3 regions of the Paucibacter sp. KCTC 42545 genome follow, and region 1 is predicted to be linked to each of the others. Evidence: predicted binding sites of a transcription regulator. Region 1 holds the regulator's gene; each other region holds the start of a gene.
The links. Region 1 encodes FNR, which switches genes on or off when oxygen is low (the NO sensors DNR and NnrR bind a similar motif). Its sites were predicted from a motif close to TTGATNNNNATCAA; they were not measured.

Region 1 (7,367 bases):
AGCCACCGAGTCCGACAAATTGGCGCCGGGAGCAATGCCGATGCCGCCAACCTGCGCGGCCAGGGCGTCGGAGATGTAGTCGCCGTTCAGGTTCAGCGTGGCCACCACCGAGTATTCGGCGGGACGCAGCAGGATCTGCTGCAAGAAGGCGTCAGCGATCGAATCCTTGATGGTGATGCTCTTGCCGGTCTTGGGGCTCACCAGCTTGCACCAGGGGCCGCCGTCGATCAACTCGGCGCCGAACTCCTTCTGCGCCAAGGCATAGGCCCAATCACGGAAGCCGCCTTCCGTGTACTTCATGATGTTGCCCTTGTGCACGATGGTGACACTGGGCTTTTCATTGTCGATCGCGTATTGAATGGCCTTGCGCACCAGGCGCTCGGTGCCTTCGCGCGACACCGGCTTGATGCCAATGCCCGAGGTATTGGGGAAGCGGATCTTGGTCGCACCCATCTCCTCTTGCAAGAACTTGATCAGCTTCTTGGCCTTCTCGCTCTCGGCCTCGTACTCAATACCGGCATAAATGTCTTCCGAGTTCTCACGGAAGATCACCATATCGGTCTTATGCGGCTCTTTCACCGGCGAAGGCACGCCCGCGAAGTAGCGCACCGGACGCAGGCACACATACAGGTCCAGCTCCTGGCGCAAGGCCACATTCAAGGAACGAATGCCGCCACCCACCGGCGTGGTGAGCGGGCCCTTGATGGACACCACATACTCCTTCAGGACGTCCAGGGTCTCGGCCGGCAGCCAAACATCCGGACCGTAAACCTGGGTCGCCTTCTCGCCAGCGTAGATCTCCATCCAGTGGATCTTCTTCTTACCACCATAGGCTTTGGCCACGGCGGCATCGACCACTTTGATCATCACGGGCGTGATGTCCAGGCCCGTGCCGTCACCCTCGATATAGGGAATGATGGGCTCGTCCGGCACATTGAGTGACATGTCGGCATTGACGGTGATCTTGGCACCCTGATCAGGGATCTTGATGTGCTGGTACATGTAGGCAGGTCTCCAGATGGAACTCGGGGGCAATCAGGTGAAAAATTCTAAGGGCGGAAAATGACGGCGCCTGAATGTAAAAAAGCCAGTGCGGGCACCGGCTGTATCTGTCGCGCCGCTAGACCCGAAAACCTAGCGGCGCCTGTGCGCAAGCGCTGGCCGCTCAGCCGGCCAGGGAAGCCAGGGCAGCGTTGAAGGTGGCGCTCGGGCGCATCACTTCGGCCAGCTTGGCCATATCGGGCTTGTAGTAGCCACCGACATCAACCGGCTTGCCCTGCACCGCCGCCAACTCAGCCACGATGGTGCTCTCCTGCTCGGCCAGCACCTTGGCCAGCGGGGCAAACTTGGCCGCCAATTCTGCGTCCTCGGTCTGCGCCGCCAAGGCCTGCGCCCAGAACAGCGACAGATAGAACTGGCTGCCGCGGTTGTCGAGCTGACCGGTCTTGGGGCTGGGGTTCTTGTTCTTGTCCAACAAGGTGCCGGTCGCCGCATCCAAGGTCTTGGCCAACAAGTTGGCGCGTGCATTGCCGGTCTTGAGGCCCATGTCCTCCAGGCTCACGGCCAGCGCCAGGAATTCGCCCAAGGAGTCCCAACGCAGATGGTTTTCTTCCACCAACTGCTGCACGTGCTTGGGCGCCGAGCCGCCAGCACCGGTTTCGTACATGCCGCCGCCGGCCATCAAAGGCACGATGGACAGCATCTTGGCCGAGGTACCCAGTTCCATGATGGGGAACAGGTCGGTCAGGTAGTCGCGCAGGATGTTGCCGGTGGCGCTGATGGTGTCCAGGCCACGAACCACACGCTCCAGGGTGTAACGCATGGCGCGCACCTGGCTCATGATCTGAATATCCAGACCGGCCGTGTTGTGCTCATGCAGGTACATCTTGACCTTGGTGATCAGCTGCGCCTCGTGCGGACGGTACTGGTCCAGCCAGAACACCACGGGCATGCCCGAGTTGCGCGCGCGGTTGACGGCCAGCTTGACCCAGTCGCGGATGGCGGCATCCTTGCACTGGCACATGCGCCAGATGTCGCCCTGCTCCACATCTTGGCTCATCAGCACTTCGCCGGTGTCTAGGTCGGTGATGTTGGCCACGCCGTCTTCAGGGATCTCGAAGGTCTTGTCGTGCGAGCCGTACTCTTCGGCTTGTTGGGCCATCAGGCCGACGTTGGGCACCGTGCCCATGGTCTTGGGATCGAAGGCACCGTGCCATTTGCAGAAGTTAATCATCTCCTGATAGATGCGGGCAAAGGTCGACTCCGGCATCACGGCCTTCACGTCCTTCAGGCGGCCGTCGGCGCCCCACATCTTGCCGCCGTTGCGGATCATGGCCGGCATGGAGGCGTCAACGATGATGTCGTTGGGCGAGTGGAAATTGGTGATGCCCTTGGCCGAGTCCACCATGGCCAACTCGGGGCGATGCTCGTGGCAGGCGTGCAGATCGCGCTTGATCTCGTCTTGCTTGCTCTGCGGCAGGGTGGCGATCTTGTTGTACAGATCGACCATGCCGTTGTTGACGTTGATGCCCAACTCTTCGAACAGCTTGCTGTGCTTCTCGAAAGCCTCGGCGTAGAAAATCTTGACGCAATGGCCGAAGACGATGGGGTGCGACACCTTCATCATCGTCGCCTTGACGTGCAGGGAGAACATCACGCCAGTCTTGTGCGCGTCTTCGATCTCACGGGTGTAGAAGTCCAGCAGCGCCTTCTTGCTCATGAACATGCTGTCGACCACTTCGCGGTCCAGCAGCGCCACCTTGGGCTTGAGCACGATGGCCTTGCCGCTCTTGGTGATCAGTTCCATCTTGACGTTACGAGCGCGGTCCAGCGTCATGGACTTTTCGCCGTGATAGAAGTCACCGCTGTGCATGTGCGAGACATGCGAACGCGAGGCTTGGCTCCAGTCGGCCATGCTGTGTGGGTTCTTGCGTGCGTATTCCTTGACGGCCTTGGGCGCGCGGCGGTCCGAGTTACCTTCACGCAGCACCGGGTTCACCGCGCTGCCGATGCACTTGCCGTAGCGCGCGCGGATGTCTTTTTCTTCGTCGGTCTTGGGGCTTTCCGGATAGTCGGGAATTGGGTAGCCCTTGCCTTGCAACTCCTTGATCGCCGACTTCAGCTGCGACACCGAGGCGCTGATATTGGGCAGCTTGATGATGTTGGCTTCAGCCTTCAGGGTCAGCTTGCCCAGTGCGGCCAACTGATCGGGCTCGCGTTGGTCTTCGCTCAACAGTTCCGGGAATTGCGCCAGGATGCGGCCAGCGACCGAGATGTCGCTGGTTTCAATATGAACGCCCGCAGGCGCGGTGAACGCGCGGACGATGGGCAAGAACGACGCCGTCGCCAGCAGTGGCGCTTCGTCGGTCAAGGTGTAGATGATGGTCGATTTCGAAGCGGTCATTTGGTATCCAGATCGGCCCATGTGCAGGCCCAAGGGGGTAGATCGATTAGAGGGTGAATTCTAAGTCAGTCGCGCCACGCTGTGCTGCCCAGTCTTCTATAAGAGTTATGCGGGCGTCAGCATGGCGTCAAACCACCGAGCTACAAAAAGCCGCCACCTGCGCCCACAGGCCATGCCCCAAGGCCCAGCCCGAAGCAGCCACCAGCCCCAGCCCGCCCAAGCGCACCGACAGGCGCAGCGCACCCGCGCCACCATCTTGAGCCGTACGCAAACGGCTCAGCAACCAAGGCCCCAGCGCCAATCCGGCCCCGGAGCTGATGGCAAAGCAGGCCATGATCGCCCCGCCCTGCACCGGCCCAGAAGCCAGCGCCGCCAGCAGCAAAGCCGATTGCAGCAAGCCGCAAGGCCAGGCCACCCAAGCCAAACCAGCCAGACCTGCGCGGGCCCGAACTTTCATTTGCGCCGGGCCGGCGAAGGCCACACGCCCTTGGCGCAAGCCATCAAGCGGCACTTCAAGCTGATGCCCAACATCCTGCCCCAGACGCGCCAGCCATGCCGGCGGCTGACCGCGCCAGAGCAAGGCCAAGCCCAGCATCAAGGCCGCCACATGCAGCATCACCCACAGCGGGCGCAGCAGCGCCGAAGCCTGGCCCATCTGGGCCAGCAATTGCACGCTGGCCGCCGCCACCGCTCCCGCGGCCGCGTACCCCACCAAGCGCCCGAGCTGAAAGCTCACGGGTGCACGCCCCCCGGCCGCAGCGCAGGTCGCGCCACACATGGCCAGACAATGGGGAACGCCGGCCAAGCCCATCAACAGGGCCGAGCCGGCAAGGGCGACATCAAGCATCAGATGATTTTAGAGAACTTCGCGCGGCTGCGATCGGCTTGCAGGTAACGATCAAACACCATGGCCACAGCGCGCACAAAGAACCAACCCAGCGGCGTCACTTGAATGGCGTCGGCGTCCACCGTCACCAAGCCCTGCTCCGCCAGCTCACGCATGCGCTCCAGCTCGGGCTTGAAATACTCGGCCACATCCACGAGGTGCGCCAAGGCGATGGACTCAAACTCCAGCCGCCCCTGGCACATCAAAGCCATGATGACGGCGCGGCGAACGATGTCGTCGCGGGTCAGGGCCAAGCCACGCTCGATGGGCAGCTGGCCTTGACGCAAGGTGTCGTAATAGGCCTCCAGCGTCTTGACGTTCTGGCTGTAGTTGGCGCCAACGCGGCCGATCGCCGACACACCCAAAGCAATCAGGTCACAGTCCGGCTGGGTGCTGTAGCCCTGGAAATTGCGATGCAGGCGGCCCTGGCGCTTGGCTACGGCCAAGGAGTCATTGGCCAAGGCGAAATGGTCCATGCCGATATAGCTATAGCCATGCGTCATGAAGCCTTCAATCGCGCCGTGCAACATCGCCACCTTGGCGGCACCCGGCGGCAGTTGGGCTTCGTCGATACGGCGTTGCGGTTTGAAGCGCTGCGGCAAATGAGCGTAGCCGTAAAGCGCGATGCGATCCGGCTTCAAGGCACCCACTTGCTCGATGGTGCGAGCAAAGGACTCGGGGGTTTGCAGCGGCAGACCGTAGATCAGATCCACATTGGTGGACTCAAAACCCAGCTCGCGCGCCGCCGTCATCAAGGCCTCGACGCTAGCAAAGCTCTGCTGGCGATGCACCGCCTTTTGAACATGCGGATCAAAATCCTGCACGCCGAAACTCAGGCGGTTGAAGCCCAGGCTGCGCAGATGCTTGAGGCGGTCCACATTGACCGTGCGCGGATCCACCTCGATGGCCATCTCGGCTCCGGCAACGATGCGGAAGCGCTCACGCAAGGCCTGCACCAAGCCCGTCAACTCTTCATCGCTGAAGAAGGTCGGCGAACCGCCACCCAGATGCAGCTGAGACACCCCGGCGCCGCGACCCAGATGGACCAGCGTCAAGTCCATCTCGGTGATCAAAGCTTGCAAGTACTCCGCGGCTTTGTCGTGATGCTTGGTAATGACCTTGTTGCAGGCGCAGTAGTAGCACACCGATTCACAGAAGGGGATGTGCACATAGATCGACAAGGGCGCAGCGCCGCCAATCTGCGAGCCGGTGGCCCTTTGCACCAAAGCCTGCGCGTAGTTCTCGGCGGTGAAGGCCTCAACAAAGCGATCCGCGGTCGGGTACGAGGTGTAGCGTGGCCCGGACACATCGAAACGACGCAACAGGTCTTCGTTGATGATGCTCACGGCGGAGTCTTTGCCTGACAGGGCTTGGGGCTGGGTGATAGAAACCATGGCTCGCATATTGCCAAGCCCGCCACACAAGCGATTGACCGAGATCAAGTTTGGCCTCATTCTTTGCCCTAACAATCGCATGTATTGCGCATTGGGCTTGAGCTAAATCATGTTTGGCGAAGCCGATAAGCGGCGATCAGACGTTCGAATCGCCGCCTTGCCCCGAACAGATGCCGACAACGGCGCCTGCCCACTGCGATATGCGTCATCCATAATGCACTCTATGAACGTCACCGTACCTATCAAGATTGAACCGCTCAAGGTCGCCTGCTCCAGCTGCAATTTGCGCGAGCTTTGCCTACCCGTGGGCTTGTCGTCGGGTGACCTCGAGCAGCTGGACGAGCTGGTTGCCACCCGCCGCCAAGTGTCGCGCGGCGACACCTTGTTCCGTAGCGGCGATCCGTTCCAGTCGCTTTACGCGGTGCGCACCGGCTTTTTCAAAACCTGTGTCTCGTCGGAAGATGGCCGCGACCAAGTCACTGGCTTTCAAATGGCGGGCGAATTGCTGGGCCTGGACGGCATCAGCACCGACCGCCACAGCTGCGACGCCGTGGCGCTCGAAGATTCCCAGGTCTGCGTAATTCCCTTTGAGCAACTGGAAGAGCTGTCGCGCGAGTTCACCGATTTGCAGCGCCAGTTCCACAAGATCATGAGCCGGGAAATCGTGCGCGACCACGGCGTGATGCTCTTGCTGGGCAGCATGCGGGCGGAGGAACGCCTGGCAGCCTTCTTGCTAAACCTGACCCAGCGCCTGCAGGCGCGCGGCTTCTCCGCCGCTGCCTTGGTGCTGCGCATGACGCGCGAAGAAATCGGCAGCTATTTGGGCCTGAAGTTGGAGACGGTCAGCCGCACCTTCTCAAAATTCCAGGAAGAGGGCCTGCTGGAAGTGAAGCAACGCCACTTGCGCATCCTTGACCAAGCGGGCCTGCAAAAGCTGGTGAACAACGGCGCCTGCTAAGCCCTAGGCTTAGCGGCTGCTGAGCCGCGCCAGCGGCACAATAAAAGAAGGGCTGAGTGGTACTCAGCCCTTCTTTCTTTCATTCAGGCATTCAGCATTGAGCGCCGCCCGAGCGAGCGGCCTACTTCGACCTACTGCGGCCATCGCCGCGGGTGAATGGCTTGAGGTGCATCAGGCGTCTCCGGCAAGGTGGCCAGCATCAGGCTGATGCTGGATGCCAAGCTGATGACGCTCCAAAAAATCAGAAAGCTGAGCGTGTAAACGGCCTGGCGGGAGAGTTCCATACGCTCGCCGCCGAACCAGGTCAGATCGCTGGGGTCAACCACCGAAAACACCAAACCCTCGGTCACCCCTGCCATCACAAAGGCCGGCCAGGCAATGGCCATCGCCCAGCGTGCCAACCTGGACGTAGGTGGCGGCAGATCCACCGCAAAGGTGGCGTCATCCGACTCAACACGATTGCGGGGCTCGGTATTCATCTTATTGCGTACCAGTGGCAGCGTGATTGCGGCCCTTCATGGCCGGTGCCAAGGAGGCCGGAGCGGCTTCCTTGGAAGCCTTGCCCACATACGTGGTCTGCACCTTGGACTCGTCCAGCACCGTCTCGGGGAAATGCAGGGCCAGGTACAGGGTCACAAAGCTGGCAAGCACCACCAGACCCGGTCCACCCCACACCAGCCACATGAACTTCTCACGCCACCAGGGGCTAGAAGACTCGGTCTTGCT
Region 2 (7,367 bases), 2.1 Mb from region 1:
CCGCCGTGAAGAGGAAGGCCAGGACGAGAATTTGACGCAACGCAAATAGGCGAACGATTCACCTTCTTTCGTCACGCCAGCTTCATAAATCCTAGGCATACTGCAAAGCATTCGAGGCGACAAACCGGCTGCAGATTGGGCAGATCACTGGAACCCGTCACCAGCGCCAAGAATCCGTCTCCTGCATAGGTGTCCGGATGTCAAAAGGGCTACGACCATTGGGTTGTGGCCTTTTTGCTTTGTGGGTCCGCTCGCAACATTGAACAATGCTGGCAGGTAAAGAAAGTTGAAACTGCGGCCCCGCAGGGCTTGCGGCGCCAAGCTGAACTCGCAAGCATGCGATGCTTCGCAGCCTCCACCAACAGCAAGCAATTCGCCAGCTTTTCTTCGCTGCCCTGCCCGCCCATGTTCCGCACGCCAAAACTCGTCCGCGCCAATGACCCGCGCTACCCACTCACCCTGAGCTTGGCCCTGAGCTGCCTGGCCAGCTTTCCCAGCCAAGCCCAGGAAGCGCCGGCCGCGCCCAGCACAGCCGCCAGCGGGCCACAGCAGCAGCCGCCTACCAAGAAGGCAGCACCTAAGGCCGATGTCAACAAAACCCAGGCGCCGGCCCAACTCGACCGGGTCGAGGTCAGCGGCCGCGCCTCCGACGAAGCACAGCGGCGCAGCGCCACTGCGGCCAAGATCGTTATTGGCCGCGAAGAAATCGAGCGCTTTGGCGACAACTCGCTGGGCGAGGTGCTCAAGCGCCTGCCCGGCGTCAGCACCGGCGGGCGGCCCGGGCGCGGCGGCGAGATCCGCATGCGCGGCATGGGCGGCGGCTACACGCAGATCCTGGTCAATGGCGAGCGCATGGCGCCGGGCTTTTCACTGGACCAATTGCCGCCCGATCAGGTCGAACGCATCGAGATCCTGCGCGCCCCCTCGGCCGAGTACGGTGCCCGCGCCGTCGCCGGCACCATCAATGTGGTCTTGCGTGAAGCCTTGCAAAAACGCCTGAACGACTGGCGCGTGGGCATGAGCGAAGAGAACGGCTTGTGGACACCCAGCCTGGGCTGGACCCGCAATGACAAGCTGGACGAGAACGGCGGCGCCTACAACCTGAGCCTCAACACCCAGCAAGTCAAGCGCAGCGACGCGCTGGACAGCCGCGCGCTAACCCACAACTTGGACGGCAGTGGCGACAGCCTGCTGAGCAGCCACAGCCAGACAGAGGACGAGCGCCGCAGCCTGAACCTGAGCCTGCGCCTGCAGTGGAAGCTGGCCGAGGGCGATTCGCTGAGCGTTCAGCCTTTTGTGGTGGCCTCGCGCAGCAATAACAGCAGCCTGATCACGCAGACCCACAGCAGCCCCACGCCCGGCGACTTTGATCAGGCCCTGAGCACCGGCGACAGCAAATTCAATATGCTGCGCGTCAACTCGCAGTGGCAGCACCGCATCGATGCCGACACCCGCTTGGAGCTGCGCGGCGGCATCGGCCTGGCCCGCAATGACAGCCATACGCTGAGGCAGGAATACCGCCAGTCCGCCTTGAGCCGCAGTCAGGACGACACCGTCAGCAGCGAAGACAAATCCTGGAGCCTGAACGGCAAGTACTCGCACACGCTGGAAAACGAACACAGCTTGGTGGGTGGCCTGGAAGGCGAAGGCACCCAGCGCCAGCAAAACCGCGTCTGCCTGCAAAACGGTCAGTCCTGCCGCAATCTGCTGGACTTCGGCGACGACCTTGACGCCGCCACCCAGCGCATTGCGCTCTACGCCCAAGACGAATGGAGCGTGGGCAAGCAATGGGCCTTCTACGCCGGCCTGCGCGGCGAAACCATCGCCACCCGCAGCACCGCTGCCAACTACGCGGTGAACAACCGCGCCACCGTCTGGACCCCGCTCTTGCATGGCGTTTGGAAAATGCTCGACCAAGACGGCAAACCCAGCCGCGATCAGATCCGCGCCAGCCTGACCCGCAGCTACCGCAGCCCCAATCTGCAAGACCTGATCGCCCAGCCGACCATCAACTCCCAATACCCCTGCCCCGACGCTCAGCCCTGCGGCCCCAACGCCGCCAACTACCCCGACCGCAGCGGCAACCCCAATCTCAAGCCCGAGCTGGCCACCGGCATTGACATCGCCTTTGAGAGCTATTTGAGTAAGGGCGGCGTGCTCAGCGCCAATCTGTTCTACCGCCGCATCAGCGATCTGATGCGCACCGTCACCAGCCTGGAAACCGTCAGCTGGGCCAGCGTGCCGCGCTGGGTAGCGCGGCCACAGAACATCGGCAATGCCAGCACCATGGGCCTGGAGCTGGAAGCCAAGTTCCGCCTGGACGAATTCCTGCCCGAGGCCTGGCCGGTGTCGGTGCGCAGCAATCTGAGCTTGTTCCGCTCCTCGGTGGACGGGATTCCCGGTCCCAACAATCGCCTGGACCAACAACCCAAGGCCACCGCCAATCTGGGCGCCGACTACAAGCTGCGCAGCTTGCCGCTCTCGCTTGGCGCAGGGCTGAACTGGACGCCTTCGGTCACGGTGCAGCAAAGCTTGCTGACCGAGGTGCACAACTCCCGCAAGGTGGTGCTGGATGCGTTCGCGCTGTGGTCCGTCAATCTGAACACCCAGCTGCGTTTGTCGGCCAGCAATCTGAATCCCTTGAGCTATAGCAACGGCAGCGTCATCAGCACCACCGATCAAATCATCACCACCGACACCGGCGGGCGCAGCTTCACCCAATGGCAATTGCGCCTGGAGATGAAGGTCTGAGCCACAAGAAGGTGACAGCCGGGCGCCGCTATGCGGACAAGCCGCATGGCTGGCTTGATCTAGCTCATTGACCCGTCGCCGTGAATCGACATACTTCTGACTCCGGGCCCCACTCGGCCCGCCAACCAGGAGAGGAGTGTCATGGCTCAAAAGATGAAGGCCGCGGTCGTCCACGAATTTGGCGCGCCGCTACAAATTGAAGAAGTGGACGTGCCCGAAGTGGCGGACGGCCAAGTCTTGGTCAAGGTGGTGGCCTCAGGCGTGTGCCACACCGACCTGCATGCGGCCAATGGCGACTGGCCTGTCAAGCCCAGCCTGCCCTTCATCCCCGGCCACGAGGGCGTGGGCTTTGTGGCCGCGCTGGGCCGCGGCGTCAAGCATGTGAAGGAAGGTGACCGGGTCGGCGTGCCTTGGTTGCACACCGCCTGCGGCCACTGCGAGCACTGCATCACCGGCTGGGAAACCTTGTGCGGCGAACAGCAAATGACCGGCTACACCGTCAACGGTGGCTATGCCGAGTATGTATTGGCCGACCCCAGCTATGTGGGCCGCCTGCCTGACAAGCTGGACTTCGACCCCGCTGCGCCCCTGCTCTGCGCCGGCGTCACCGTCTACAAGGGGCTCAAGGTGCTGGACTGCAAGCCCGGCGACTGGGTGGCCATCTCCGGCATCGGAGGTCTGGGCCATATGGCGGTGCAGTACGCGCAGGCCATGGGTTATCACGTCATCGCGGTGGACATTGCCGAGGACAAGCTGGCGCTGGCTCGCGAGCTGGGCGCCGAAGTCTGCATCAATGCGTTGACGCAAGACCCGGTGGCTGAAGTGCAAAAGCATGTGCGCGGCGCCCATGGCGTGCTGGTCACTGCCGTGTCCAACAGCGCTTTCAAGCAAGGCGTGGGCATGCTGCACAAGCGCGGCACCATGTCACTGGTGGGCCTGCCGCCGGGCGACTTTGCCTTGCCGATCTTTGATGTGGTGCTCAACGCCAAGACCATTCGCGGCTCCATCGTCGGCACCCGCAAGGACCTGGAAGAAGCCCTGGCCTTTGCCGCTGATGGCAAGATCCAAACCCACTACAGCAGCGACAAGCTGGAATCCATCAACAACATCTTCGACCAGATGAAGCAAGGCCATATCGATGGCCGGGTGGTGATGAAAATCTAAGCGCAGGCCGCGAAGCCAGCCCACTCAATCGGGCTGGCTTCTCGCCATCAAGCGTCCTTATGCCCCAGCAGTCGCGCAGGCAGAAATAGCACGGCGCGCAGCAAGGCAAACACCGCCTCCACGCTGATGCCAATCAGGCGAAATGGCAAAGACAAGAGCCAAACCACCGGCCACAGCAGCAGCGCCAGCAAGGCCAGCGGCCAACACAGCACGAACAGCAGCAACCACAACAAGAGCTTCACCGCAGACCTTTCATCGAGGGTGTCAGACCTCAAGCGTTTGCGAGCTCAGGCCCACCCCGAACTCACAGCAGGACTCTAGATGGGGTGGCTCCAAGTTAAAAGCCGCCTGCGACCGACCGGCCCCTGACTCGATGAACTGCATATCGAGCGGAACCAGCAGGTCTCAAGCGGCTTAGGCGACTCCGCATCAGGCCCACGCTAGATCAACGCGCGATCCAGGCCTCTTGCCAGTGGCTACCGGTGCCCGGCTCAAACTGCGGCGTCGACGGCGCCCACTGCACGCAATAGCCGCTATTGGGCCAAGGGCGGCATTCATAGACACGACCGTTCTTGGGCTGCAGAACCCGGGTGCCGGCCTTGTAGCTCTTCAGCCCATCCGGGAAGCGGTACTGGAAGTTGCCGCCCGCGGCGGGATCGGCCACAAACATCAGATCAAAGGTCTTCTGAATCAAGACACCGCTGCCCTTGACCACGCCCTTGAGCACCAGCTGGTGATGGCCTGCCGCTGGCTTGTCGATGACGATGCGCAGGTTCTGGCCCGAGTTATTCAGCGAGGCCGTGGCCACACCCTTGGTCTGGCCGCCATGGTCGAAGACGCTGGCATTCAAGTCCACCTCACCCACTGCGGTGACGCCGAACTGCAGCGTTAGCTGCCCGCCCACAATGGTTTGCTGTGCAGCCAGGCCGTTCACCAACAGATCGGCACCGGGCGGCGTGGCCGCTTTTTCGATCTGCACCTCGACGCGATTCAAGCCGCTGTCTTGGCGGGCGAAGACCTCGTTCTGGCCTTGCACCGGCGAGATGGTGCCGTCTGCCGCCAATTGGCCGGCACGCAGCAGGCTTTGCTGGGCGTTGACGCGGGTCGCCAGCAGATAGGGCCAGGTGTTGCGTTGGCCGTCGGCCTGATTGGCAATGGTCAAGCGCGTCTGCAGATCGGCGCGCTCACCCTTGGCATCAAAGACGCGCGTGGCCACCTTGTCGCCCGGCTGCAAATCCACCGAGGGGTAGATGCCGCCGCGCACGGCCCACACCGAGGCCGGCGGGGTCGGGTTGCCGCCACCGTCGGCAAACATCAGGTCCACGAGGTTGTAGAAGCTATTGGGCGTGTCGCCCACTTCCCAAACGCCCAACACCAGCTGATAGCCCGTACGTGCCGGCAACTGGCATTGATGCGTCACCAGCTTGGGCGGCTGACGCATGCCTCCGTCGGCCTGGCAAAAAGGCTGGGCCTCAAAGGAGGCGCGGCTCAGGCGCACATTGGGGTTCCAACCCGGCTTGGTGATGTAGTAGCGCCAGCCCTTGGTGACATGGTTGGCGGTGAAGGTCCAGCTGAAGCTCATGGGGCCGGCGCTGACCGCGCGCTTGCTCCAGCGCGAAGCGGTCTGCTCGTCCAGCGCGGAAAACTGCACCAGGCCGGCGCTGGCAATTTGGCCATCGGCCGGGCCTCGGTCGGGGTAGCCCGAAGGGGCCTCCAGGCTTTGCGGCTCCCACTGAATCGCGCCACAAGCGCTATTGCCGCCGGAGCGGCACAGCGCATTGCGCGACTCCGGTGCGCTGATATAGCCATGTGCAAAAGCCTGAGCACTGAGCGCCAGTCCGGCGATCAGCGCCAGGATCTGGCGCTCTTTTTTGAGCATGAAATGCATGGTTGCCCCGCTGTCAATGAGGGCGCGATTATGGGGAAGGTACCTTCTTGTAACTTCCGTGTGCTTTGACTTTTACACGCCGTTACTGCTGCGTTCGCAAAGAGAACAGCTGGCTTGAGGCGCCAAAATTCGCCATTCTGATTCAAACAGCTATTCGATTGCCGTCGCTTGGCCTGGCGCATCCGCAGCAAGAAGACCCGCCCGGCGGGCCTCAGGCGTAGCTCACCAGCCCCGGCAAGCTGGGCAGCTCCAGATGCGCCACACTATTGAAGCCCAGCAGCGCCATGCGTTTGGGCGTCAAGGCGAACTCGCTGACCGAGCCATTGCGGATGCGCAGATTCAGCTCGATGGCCGTCTGCGCATTCACGCCCAGCACCTGGCCGATGGCGGTGGAGATGGGCCCGCCGCTGGACACCACCAGCACCCGCAGATCCGGCCGGCTCAGCGCCAGCGCTTGCACATGGGCCAGGGTGGCGGCCACGCCGGCCGAGAACTCGGCATAACTCGGCATGCCCTGGGGCTCGCTGGCGCCATCCATCCAGGCTTGCAGGCCTTCACGCAGCAGGCGAAAGTGCTGGCGCGCGGCGTCGGCCGTTTGCGGCGCGTGCAGCGCGCCGGGGTGTATGGCTTGGATCAGCGCGGCGCTGTCGTATTCATTCAGCCCCGGCCAAACTTCCGCTGGCAGGTTCTGGCCCAGGCCCTCGGCAATGCCGGCCAGCGACTGCGCGTGGCGCTTGAGCGAGCCGCGCAGCACCAGGTCAAACTGTTGGCCGCGCTCCCGCCAGTAAGTGCCCAAAGCCACGCATTGGCGCTGGCCCAGCTCACTGAGTTGATCGTAGTCCGCAGCCCCCAACGAGGCCTGGCCGTGACGCACAAGATAGACATTGCCCATGGCGGCAATCATCGCCGCCAGCGGCAAGGACGCCTGTCACGGCTGTGACCTGCGGAGGGAAATCTCGTCAAATGTGCGGGGAAGATAGCGAAGGCATGGGCATAGGCGATGGCGAGCGCGGGCACCAAGGCCGGAACGAACGCAAGTTCCAGGCAAAGGCGGACGCAGGCTAGTCCCTGCAGGCCATCAAGCAATCAGGCGATCAGCCGGTCCGCCCATCCAGACCTTGCAAGCTGCTGCGGCCCAGCGACGCAGCGGCCTCCAGCGAATCCAGGGCCAGATGTTTGAGCAGCTCATCGAGTTGCTGCTGCAACTCCGCCTGGCTGCGGCCTTGGCGGGTGGCCATGGCCGTGGGCGAGCTGCCGCGGGTCAGCCACAGCAGCAGCTGGGCCTGGGTGGTACTCAAACTCAGTGCCCGCATCAGGGCTTGCAGCAAGCGCCAGTCATCGGTTTCGCGCAGCACGATCAGGCAATGGCCCTCACCGACCAAATCGGCATCCACCCCATGCAAATCAAAGTTCAGGCGCCGGCTGCCCTGCCCTTCGGACGGCCCACGATTGCGGCCGGCGCCGGGGCGCGCTTGGGGCAGCACGGTCAAGCCCTGGCCGGCACCACCGGCGCGGCTGCGCAGCAACTCGCGATGCAGCCACAACATCAGCTCCGGCGGCAGGC
Region 3 (7,367 bases), 1.1 Mb from region 1:
TGCTGAATTCAAGCGCCAGAATCGCTTGATCCGCCAGGCCTGGGGTGCGCGCGCGGTGCCGGTGTGCGAGGAGATTGCAGGCTGCAACCACTTCGACATCCTGCATGACTTGGCGGACCCGGCCGGCCGAAGCCATTTGCTGGCCCGGCGCCTCTTGGATCTGCGTTGGTACAGCCCTTTGCTCTGAGCGGCAGGCGGCCGCGAGAGTCTCAGCCTTAGCTTCAGACGGCGGTGTAGCGGCCCGGCCGGTGGTTCACGACCAAGGCGGCGTTGATGGCGGCCATGCCCAGCAAGGACAGGGCCACACGGCTGGGCGACACAAAGGCCAGTGAACTGAGCAAGATCAGCCCGTCCAGCGCGGCCTGCACATAGCCGGCTGGCCAGCCCTTTTTCTCTTGCAGATAGAGCACCAACACATTGAGCCCGCCCAGCGAAGCGCGGTGGCGAAACAGAATCAGCATGCCCGCGCCAATCAGCAAGCCCCCGGCGATGGCGGCGAAGATGGGATTGAGGAGGCTGAACTGCAGCCAGCGCGGCAAGATCTCACTCAGCACCGACATCAGCCCCACGGCCAGCACCGTTTTGACGGTGAAGGCCGGGCCCATGCGGTGATAGGCCAGCCAGTAGAAGGGCAGATTGATGGTGAAGAAGAGGGCGCCAAAAGGCAGACCCGAGGCGTAGTGAATCAGAAAGGCGATGCCCACCGTGCCGCCGGTCAACATGCCGACTTGCTTGAACAAGGCTACGCCCAGGGCGACGAACAAGGTGCCGGTGATCAGGGCCTGCACGTCCTCGAAATTGCTGTGCTTGAAACTGCGGCTGGCCGCGCGCAGTTTGTCGATGGGCTTCATGCCTTGTTCATCCGTTCATCCACCATTTGATGATGCCTTTGGCAATGAAGCCGATCATGCCGAAGCCCAGGGCCAGCAAGAGCACAAAGGTGCCGAAGCGCCCGGCCTTGGACTCGCGAGCCAGCTGCAGGATGATGAAAATCATATAGACCATGAAGGCGGTGACGCCCCAGGTCAGCCCGAACTGGGCGATTTGTTGCTCGGTGTATCCAAACATGGCGACTACTGCGCTTTCTTCACCAGGTCGCGGTAGGCATGCCAGCTGGCATGGCCCAACCAGGGTAGGACCACGATCAAACCCAGCATGGCCGAAGCCATGCCCAACAGGGTCAGCAGCATGATCAGGGCGGCCCACAAGGCCACGGGGGCCGGATATTCCATCACCACCCGCCAGCTGGTGAACACCGCGCCCAGGATGCTGACTTCACCGACCTTGCTGTCCAGCATCAGCGGCACCGCGATCATGGTGGAGGCAAACATGGGCGCGGCGAGCAAGGCACCCAGGCCCAGCCAGGCCTCAAACAGATGCGAGTCTTCATTCAGCACCACATGGCGCAAAAATTGATCGGGTGTGTTGATCGGGGCTTCGGCAAAACCGGTGATCAGGGCGGCCGAAGTGGTGACCCAGCCAATGCCGGCAAACGCCAGCAGCACGCCGAAGACAACCAAGCGGCCATCGCGCGGGCGCCAGGCTTCGATGACATGGGCCAGGCTGGGCTCGCGGCCCATCTCAAGATCACGACTGATCACATACAGGCCGGTAGCCAGAATGGGTGCCACCAGCAAAAAGCCGCTGAAGGCGCCGGCCAGCAACCAGAAACGATCGCGGGCCAGCCACAGAATCAGACCGCCCACCAGGGCCATCGCCAGGCCGTGCAGGAGCGAGGCGCCCGGGCAGCGCAGCAGATCTTGCCAGCCCCGCGCCAGCCAGCCCAGCGGCCGCAACAGGGGAATGGGCTTGACGCCAAACTGGCGTGATTGCTGCAGGGCTTTTTCGGTTTCGAGCATGGGCATGATGTGTCAGCGTGGATGATGCCGCGCAGCGCGCCAAAGCGGCTTGAGCAACATCAAGTCAGGTCCGGATCGGAAAAACTCTTCGCTGCATTATTGACCGCTGCTCGCCTCGGCGCCCTTGGGGTTTTGGCGGGATGCTGCGCGCCTCAACCTTGCAGCAATTGCGCGGCCGCTGCGTTCAGGCTGGCGCTCTCGCCATCGGCCAGATGCAAGCGTTGGGCTTGCGCCAGCTGGGGATAGTGGCCGCTGAGTGAGCGTTCGTAGCCGGGGTCGTAATGCTCGCGCATCAGCTCGGCGAAGACGCTGGCGAAGTCGCCGTCGCGAGCCAGGGCTTGCCAGCGCTCCACTTTCTGGCGGCCGCGCAGGGTCACTAGGCAGTCCATCAGTGCACAGAAGGCCTCGGGCTGCTGGATGAAATGGGCATAGTCCTGCAGCAGCAACTGCACTCTGGCCTCGTCGGGCATGTCGACCCAGAAAATCGTGGCGCTGGCACGCATGGCAGCGTGCAGGGGTTCGGGCAGGCGCAGCTGTCCGATCTTGCGGCTTTCGCTTTCCACGAAGATGGGCCGGCTCAGGTCCATGGACTTAAGGGCTTGCCACAACAGGGAGTCAAAGCGCTTCTGGCTGGGCTGGGGCTGGCCCGGCAGCGCGCCCAGCACCGAGCCACGGTGCAGGGCCAGGCCTTCCAGGTCCAACACCTGGCCGCCCTGGGCGCGCAGCGCCTGCAGCAAACGGGTTTTGCCCGTGCCGGTTCGGCCGCACAAAACGCGCAGCTGCAGGCCCAGCGGCATGGTTTCCAGGCCGGATCGCACTTCCGCACGGTAGGCCTTGTAGCCGCCCACCAATTGCAGGGACTTGAAGCCGATCTGGCCCAAGAACCAATGCATGGCGCCGGAGCGCTGGCCGCCGCGCCAGCAGTAGACCAGCGGGCGCCAATTGCGTTGCAAGTCCGCGCCGTGGGTGTCCAGATGCTTGGCGATATTGCGTGCCACCAAGGCGGCGCCGAGCTTGCGCGCTTCGAAAGGCGAGGCCTTGTAGAGCGTGCCGACGATGCGGCGCTCCTCATCACCCAGCACCGGCCAGTTGAGGGCGCCGGGCCAGTGATCCTCGGCAAACTCGGAAGGGCTGCGCACGTCGATGACGGCGTCGAATGCCTGTGGGGCGGCCAGGGCCTGCGCCGCGTCGATGACTTGTGGGCGTGGGCTCATGATTTCAATTTGGTCTTTGGCTTACTTGGGCAAGGCGATGGCGTCGAGCAATTCGCTCTCGATCTGCAACTGCGCGCGGTTGAGTTGCAGGGAGGGACCGTCGACCAGGAACGTGTCTTCGACCCGTTCGCCCAGCGTGGAAATCTTGGCCAGCTGCAAATTGATGCCATGGCGCGCCAGCACGCGGGCAATGGCATAGAGCAAGCCGGCGCGATCGGTGGTGCTGATGGACAGCAACCAGCGCTGCCCGCGCTCATCCGGCCGCAGCGCAATGCGCGGCGTGTAGGGGAAGCTCTTGACCCGGCGCGACAGGCGGCCCCGACGCGGCTCCGGCAAAGGCCCGGCCGCATTGAGGGTCTGGCTCAGCTTGGTTTCCACCAGCGAGACCAGATCGCGGTGATGCAGGTCAAGGTCCGGGCTGGCGACCTGGAAAGTGTCCAGCGCATAGCCATTGCGCGTGGTGTGCACCTTGGCGTCGAGGATATTGAAGCCGGCGCCGTCGAAGTAACCACATAGCCGGGCGAACAGATCGGGCCGGTCGGGCGAGTAGACCAACACCTGCAAGCCTTCGCCCACCGGTGAGGGTCGGGCGCTGACGATGGCCTGGCCCGCGCCCACATGGCGCCAGAGCGAGCGCGCATGCCAGGCCAGTTCGCTGGCTTCGTGGCGGGCAAAGTAGCTCAGCTCCAGCGTCTCCCACAGCGGGGCCTCGGTGCCGGGCAACATGCTGTGCAGGGCCAGGGCATTGCGGGCCTCATGTTTGCGGGCCTCGATTTCGGCATCGGCATTCGGCCGGGCGCCGCCCAGGGCGCGCAGGGTGACGCGGTAGAGGTCTTCCAGCAGCTTGCCCTTCCAGGCATTCCAGACCTTGGGGCTGGTGCCGCGGATATCGGCCACGGTGAGTAAATACAGGCCGGTGAGGTGGCGCTCATCTCGCATCTTGGCGGCGAAAGCGGCAATCACCTCGGGGTCGGACAGGTCTTCTTTTTGGGCCACACGGGAAAGCGTTAGGTGGTGTTGCACCATGAAGCAGACCAGCGCCGTATCGTCCTTGTTCAGGCCGTGGTCGCGGCAGAAGCGTTTGACCTCGACGGCGCCCAAGTCCGAATGATCGCCGCCACGGCCCTTGGCTACGTCGTGGAAAAGGGCGGCGATGTAGAGCAGCTCCGGCTTGTCCCACTGCGCGGCCAGGGCCGAGCAAAAGCTGTACTCATGCGCATGCTCGGGGATGAAGAAGCGCCGCACATTGCGCAGCACCATCAAGATGTGCTGATCCACCGTGTAGACGTGGAACAGGTCATGCTGCATCTGGCCGACGATGCGGCGGAACACCCACAAGTAGCGGCCCAGCACCGAGGTCTGGTTCATCAGCCGGAAGGCATGCGTTTGGCCCTCGGGCTGGCGCAGGATCTCCATGAAGGTGGCGCGGTTCACCGGGTCGCGGCGGAACTTGGCATCCATCAGCTCGCGGGCGTTGTAGAGCGCGCGCAGGGTGCGCGCCGACAAGCCCTTGATGCCAGGGGTTTGCTGATACAGCAAGAAGGTGCGCAAGATGGCGTGGGGCTGCTGCTGGTAGAGCTCGTCGCTGGCCACTTCCAGCATGCCGGCGCGGTCCAGGAATTCGGGCGTGATATTGCGCATCAGGCCTTGTTGCGAGCCATTGACCTGCTCTTCCAGATTCAGCAGAAGAATCTGGTTGAGTTGGCTGACGGCCTTGGCGGCCCAGTAGTAGCGCCGCATCAGCACCTCGGAGGCGCGCTGCGCCTTGCTGGCGGTGTAGCCAAAGCTCTCGGCCACGGCGGTCTGCAAATCGAACACCAGGCGGTCTTCGCGGCGGCCGGCAATCAGGTGCAGGCGGGCGCGGATCAGCTTGAGCAGGCCTTCGTTGCGCTGCAGCTGATGGCTTTCAAACTTGGTGATCAGGCCTTTGGCCGCCAGCTCCCGCCAAGTCTGCCCCAAGCCCGCGGCGCGGGCGATCCAGATCAGCACTTGCAAGTCGCGCAAGCCGCCGGGGCTTTCCTTGCAGTTGGGCTCCAGCGAGTAGGGCGTTTCCTCGTACTTGGTATGGCGCTGGCGCATTTCCAGCGTCTTGGCGCGCAGGAAGGCGCTGGCGTCCATGCTGGCCATCAGCTGCGCTTCCATCTGCTTGTGCAGGGCGCGGGCGCCGCAGAGCAAGCGTGACTCCAGCAAGGCGGTCTGCACCGTCACATCGGCGCCGGCTTCGATCAGGCATTCGTCCAGTGTGCGAACCGAGGAGCCAATCTCCAGGCCGGTGTCCCAGCATGCGGTGATGAAGGCTTCGATGCCGGACTTGATGGCGCCGCTGGTATGGGCCTCCACCCCATCGGGCAGCAGCACCAGCACATCCACGTCGGAATAGGGGAAGAGCTCGTCCCGCCCGTAGCCGCCCACCGCCACCAGCGCCGCGCCGGCCGGCATTTGCGCCGCGGCCCAGAGTAGCTGCAGATGCGCATCAACATGGCGCGCCAAGCGGCGCAGCAGCGTGGCCGATGCGGTCAGCGTGGGGCGGGCCTGGGCGAATTCGTCCAGCAAGGCCTTTTTGCCGGCCTTGAAACGTTGACGCAGGTCGCTCATATCGGCGCTGCTGAGTGGCGCAGCGAGCGCAGGCGCGGGCAGCTTGCCCATGGCCTCAGGTGCTGGTGGCGGTGATGAAGGCCGGCGGCGGCGGGCTACCGGCCGACAGGGTGAACACCTCGTAGCCGGTGTCGGTCACGATCAGCGTGTGTTCCCACTGGGCAGACAAGGAGCGATCCTTGGTCTTGATGGTCCAGCCGTCGTTGTGTTCTTTGATCTCGCGCCGGCCGAGGTTGATCATGGGCTCGATGGTGAACACCATGCCGGGCTCGAGTTGCACCAGGGTGCCGGGGCGGCCGTAGTGCAGCACTTGCGGTTCTTCGTGGAAGACCTGGCCGATGCCGTGGCCGCAGAACTCGCGCACCACGCTGAAGCCGGCGTTTTCGGCAAAGGTCTGGATGGCGTGGCCGATGTCGCCCAAGTAAGCGCCCGGCTTGACCTTGGCAATGCCCTTCCACATGGCTTCATAGGTGAAGGCGCACAGGCGCTTGGCGGCGATGGAGCCCTTGTCACCCACGACAAACATGCGGCTGGTGTCGCCGTGCCAGCCGTCCTTGATCACGGTGACGTCGATGTTGACGATGTCGCCATTCTTCAGCGCCCGATCATTCGGGATGCCGTGGCAGATCACATCGTTGACCGAGGTGCAGATGGACTTGGGGTAGGGGATATAGCCCGCGGGCGTGTAGTTCAGCGGCGCGGGAATGGCTTGCTGCACATTGACGATGTAGTCATGCGCCAGCTTGTCGAGTTGTTCGGTGGTGATGCCGGGTTGGACATGCGGTGTCAGCATGTCCAGCACTTCGGAAGCCAGGCGCCCGGCGATGCGCAGGGCGGTGATGTCGGAGCCGGTTTTGAGGGTGATCGTCATCCGGCGATTTTAGCCTTGGGTGTCAGGCTGATGCCGGGGCGGGCTTGAGTCACCCTCGCGTGGCGCGGACAAAGCCCCACGCCCGGCAGTTGCAGTCAGTCCTTGCAGCCTGAAGGGCTCAGGCTGCGATGACCTGGGGCGAAATCAATCCGCCCAAACCACCAGCCCGCTCCAGGCCGTGGCCAGCACGATCACGCCGAAGACGATGCGGTAATAGGCAAAGGGCACAAAGCTGTGGCTGGAGATATAGCGCAGCAACCAGCGCACGCAGACCCAGGCGCTCAGGAAGGAGAACAGCAGGCCGACGCTGAACATGGGCAGATCGGCCGTGCTCAGCAGGGCACGTTCCTTGTACAGGCTGTAGGCACCGGCGCCAATCAGGGTCGGGATGGCCAGGAAGAAGGAGAAATCAGTGGCCGCCTTGCGCGACAGGCCGATCAGCATGCCGCCGATGATGGTGGCGCCTGAGCGGCTGGTGCCGGGCACCATGGCCAGGCATTGCAGCATGCCCACTTTCAGGGCATCCAGCGGGCTCATATCGTCCACGTTCTCGACCCGCACCACTGCGCTTTGGCGGCGCTCGGCCCACAAGATGATGAAGCCGCCGATGATGAAGGTGCTCGCCACCACGGTGGGAGTAAACAGATGCGCCTTGATGGCCTTGCCGAACAGCAGGCCCAGCACCACGGCCGGGAAGAAACCGATGGCCACGTTTTTGGTGAAGCGGCGGGCGCGTGCGTCGGAGCCCAGGCCGGCGACGGTGTCGCGCAGACGCTGCCAGTACACCAGGATGACGGCAAAGATGGCGCCGGTTTGGATGGCGATGTC

Region 2: the regulator FNR is predicted to act here: its motif matches at 2,806-2,819, upstream of adhP (alcohol dehydrogenase AdhP).
Region 3: the regulator FNR is predicted to act here: its motif matches at 1,909-1,922, upstream of AT984_RS06495 (DUF2189 domain-containing protein).

What each region holds. Positions count from the first base shown of each region.
Region 1 is NZ_CP013692.1:2,610,750-2,618,116, forward strand. Features, by position in the region: gene icd (NADP-dependent isocitrate dehydrogenase) at 1-1,002, opposite strand, end outside; gene AT984_RS11340 (NADP-dependent isocitrate dehydrogenase) at 1,166-3,403, opposite strand; gene AT984_RS11345 (urease accessory protein UreH domain-containing protein) at 3,531-4,250, opposite strand; gene hemN (oxygen-independent coproporphyrinogen III oxidase) at 4,250-5,683, opposite strand; gene fnr (fumarate/nitrate reduction transcriptional regulator Fnr) at 5,907-6,641, shown strand; gene AT984_RS11360 (hypothetical protein) at 6,773-7,120, opposite strand; gene AT984_RS11365 (hypothetical protein) at 7,122-7,367, opposite strand, start outside.
Region 2 is NZ_CP013692.1:545,598-552,964, reverse strand. Features, by position in the region: gene AT984_RS02490 (S8 family peptidase) at 1-49, shown strand, start outside; gene AT984_RS02485 (TonB-dependent receptor plug domain-containing protein) at 337-2,751, shown strand; gene adhP (alcohol dehydrogenase AdhP) at 2,893-3,915, shown strand; gene AT984_RS02475 (hypothetical protein) at 3,963-4,157, opposite strand; gene gbpA (N-acetylglucosamine-binding protein GbpA) at 4,361-5,803, opposite strand; gene AT984_RS02465 (histidine phosphatase family protein) at 6,015-6,695, opposite strand; gene AT984_RS02460 (hypothetical protein) at 6,898-7,367, opposite strand, start outside.
Region 3 is NZ_CP013692.1:1,462,525-1,469,891, forward strand. Features, by position in the region: gene AT984_RS06480 (alpha/beta hydrolase) at 1-187, shown strand, start outside; gene AT984_RS06485 (YitT family protein) at 222-851, opposite strand; gene AT984_RS06490 (DUF2788 domain-containing protein) at 859-1,068, opposite strand; gene AT984_RS06495 (DUF2189 domain-containing protein) at 1,074-1,865, opposite strand; gene mnmH (tRNA 2-selenouridine(34) synthase MnmH) at 2,012-3,073, opposite strand; gene AT984_RS06505 ([protein-PII] uridylyltransferase) at 3,095-5,719, opposite strand; gene map (type I methionyl aminopeptidase) at 5,724-6,539, opposite strand; gene AT984_RS06515 (undecaprenyl-diphosphate phosphatase) at 6,684-7,367, opposite strand, start outside.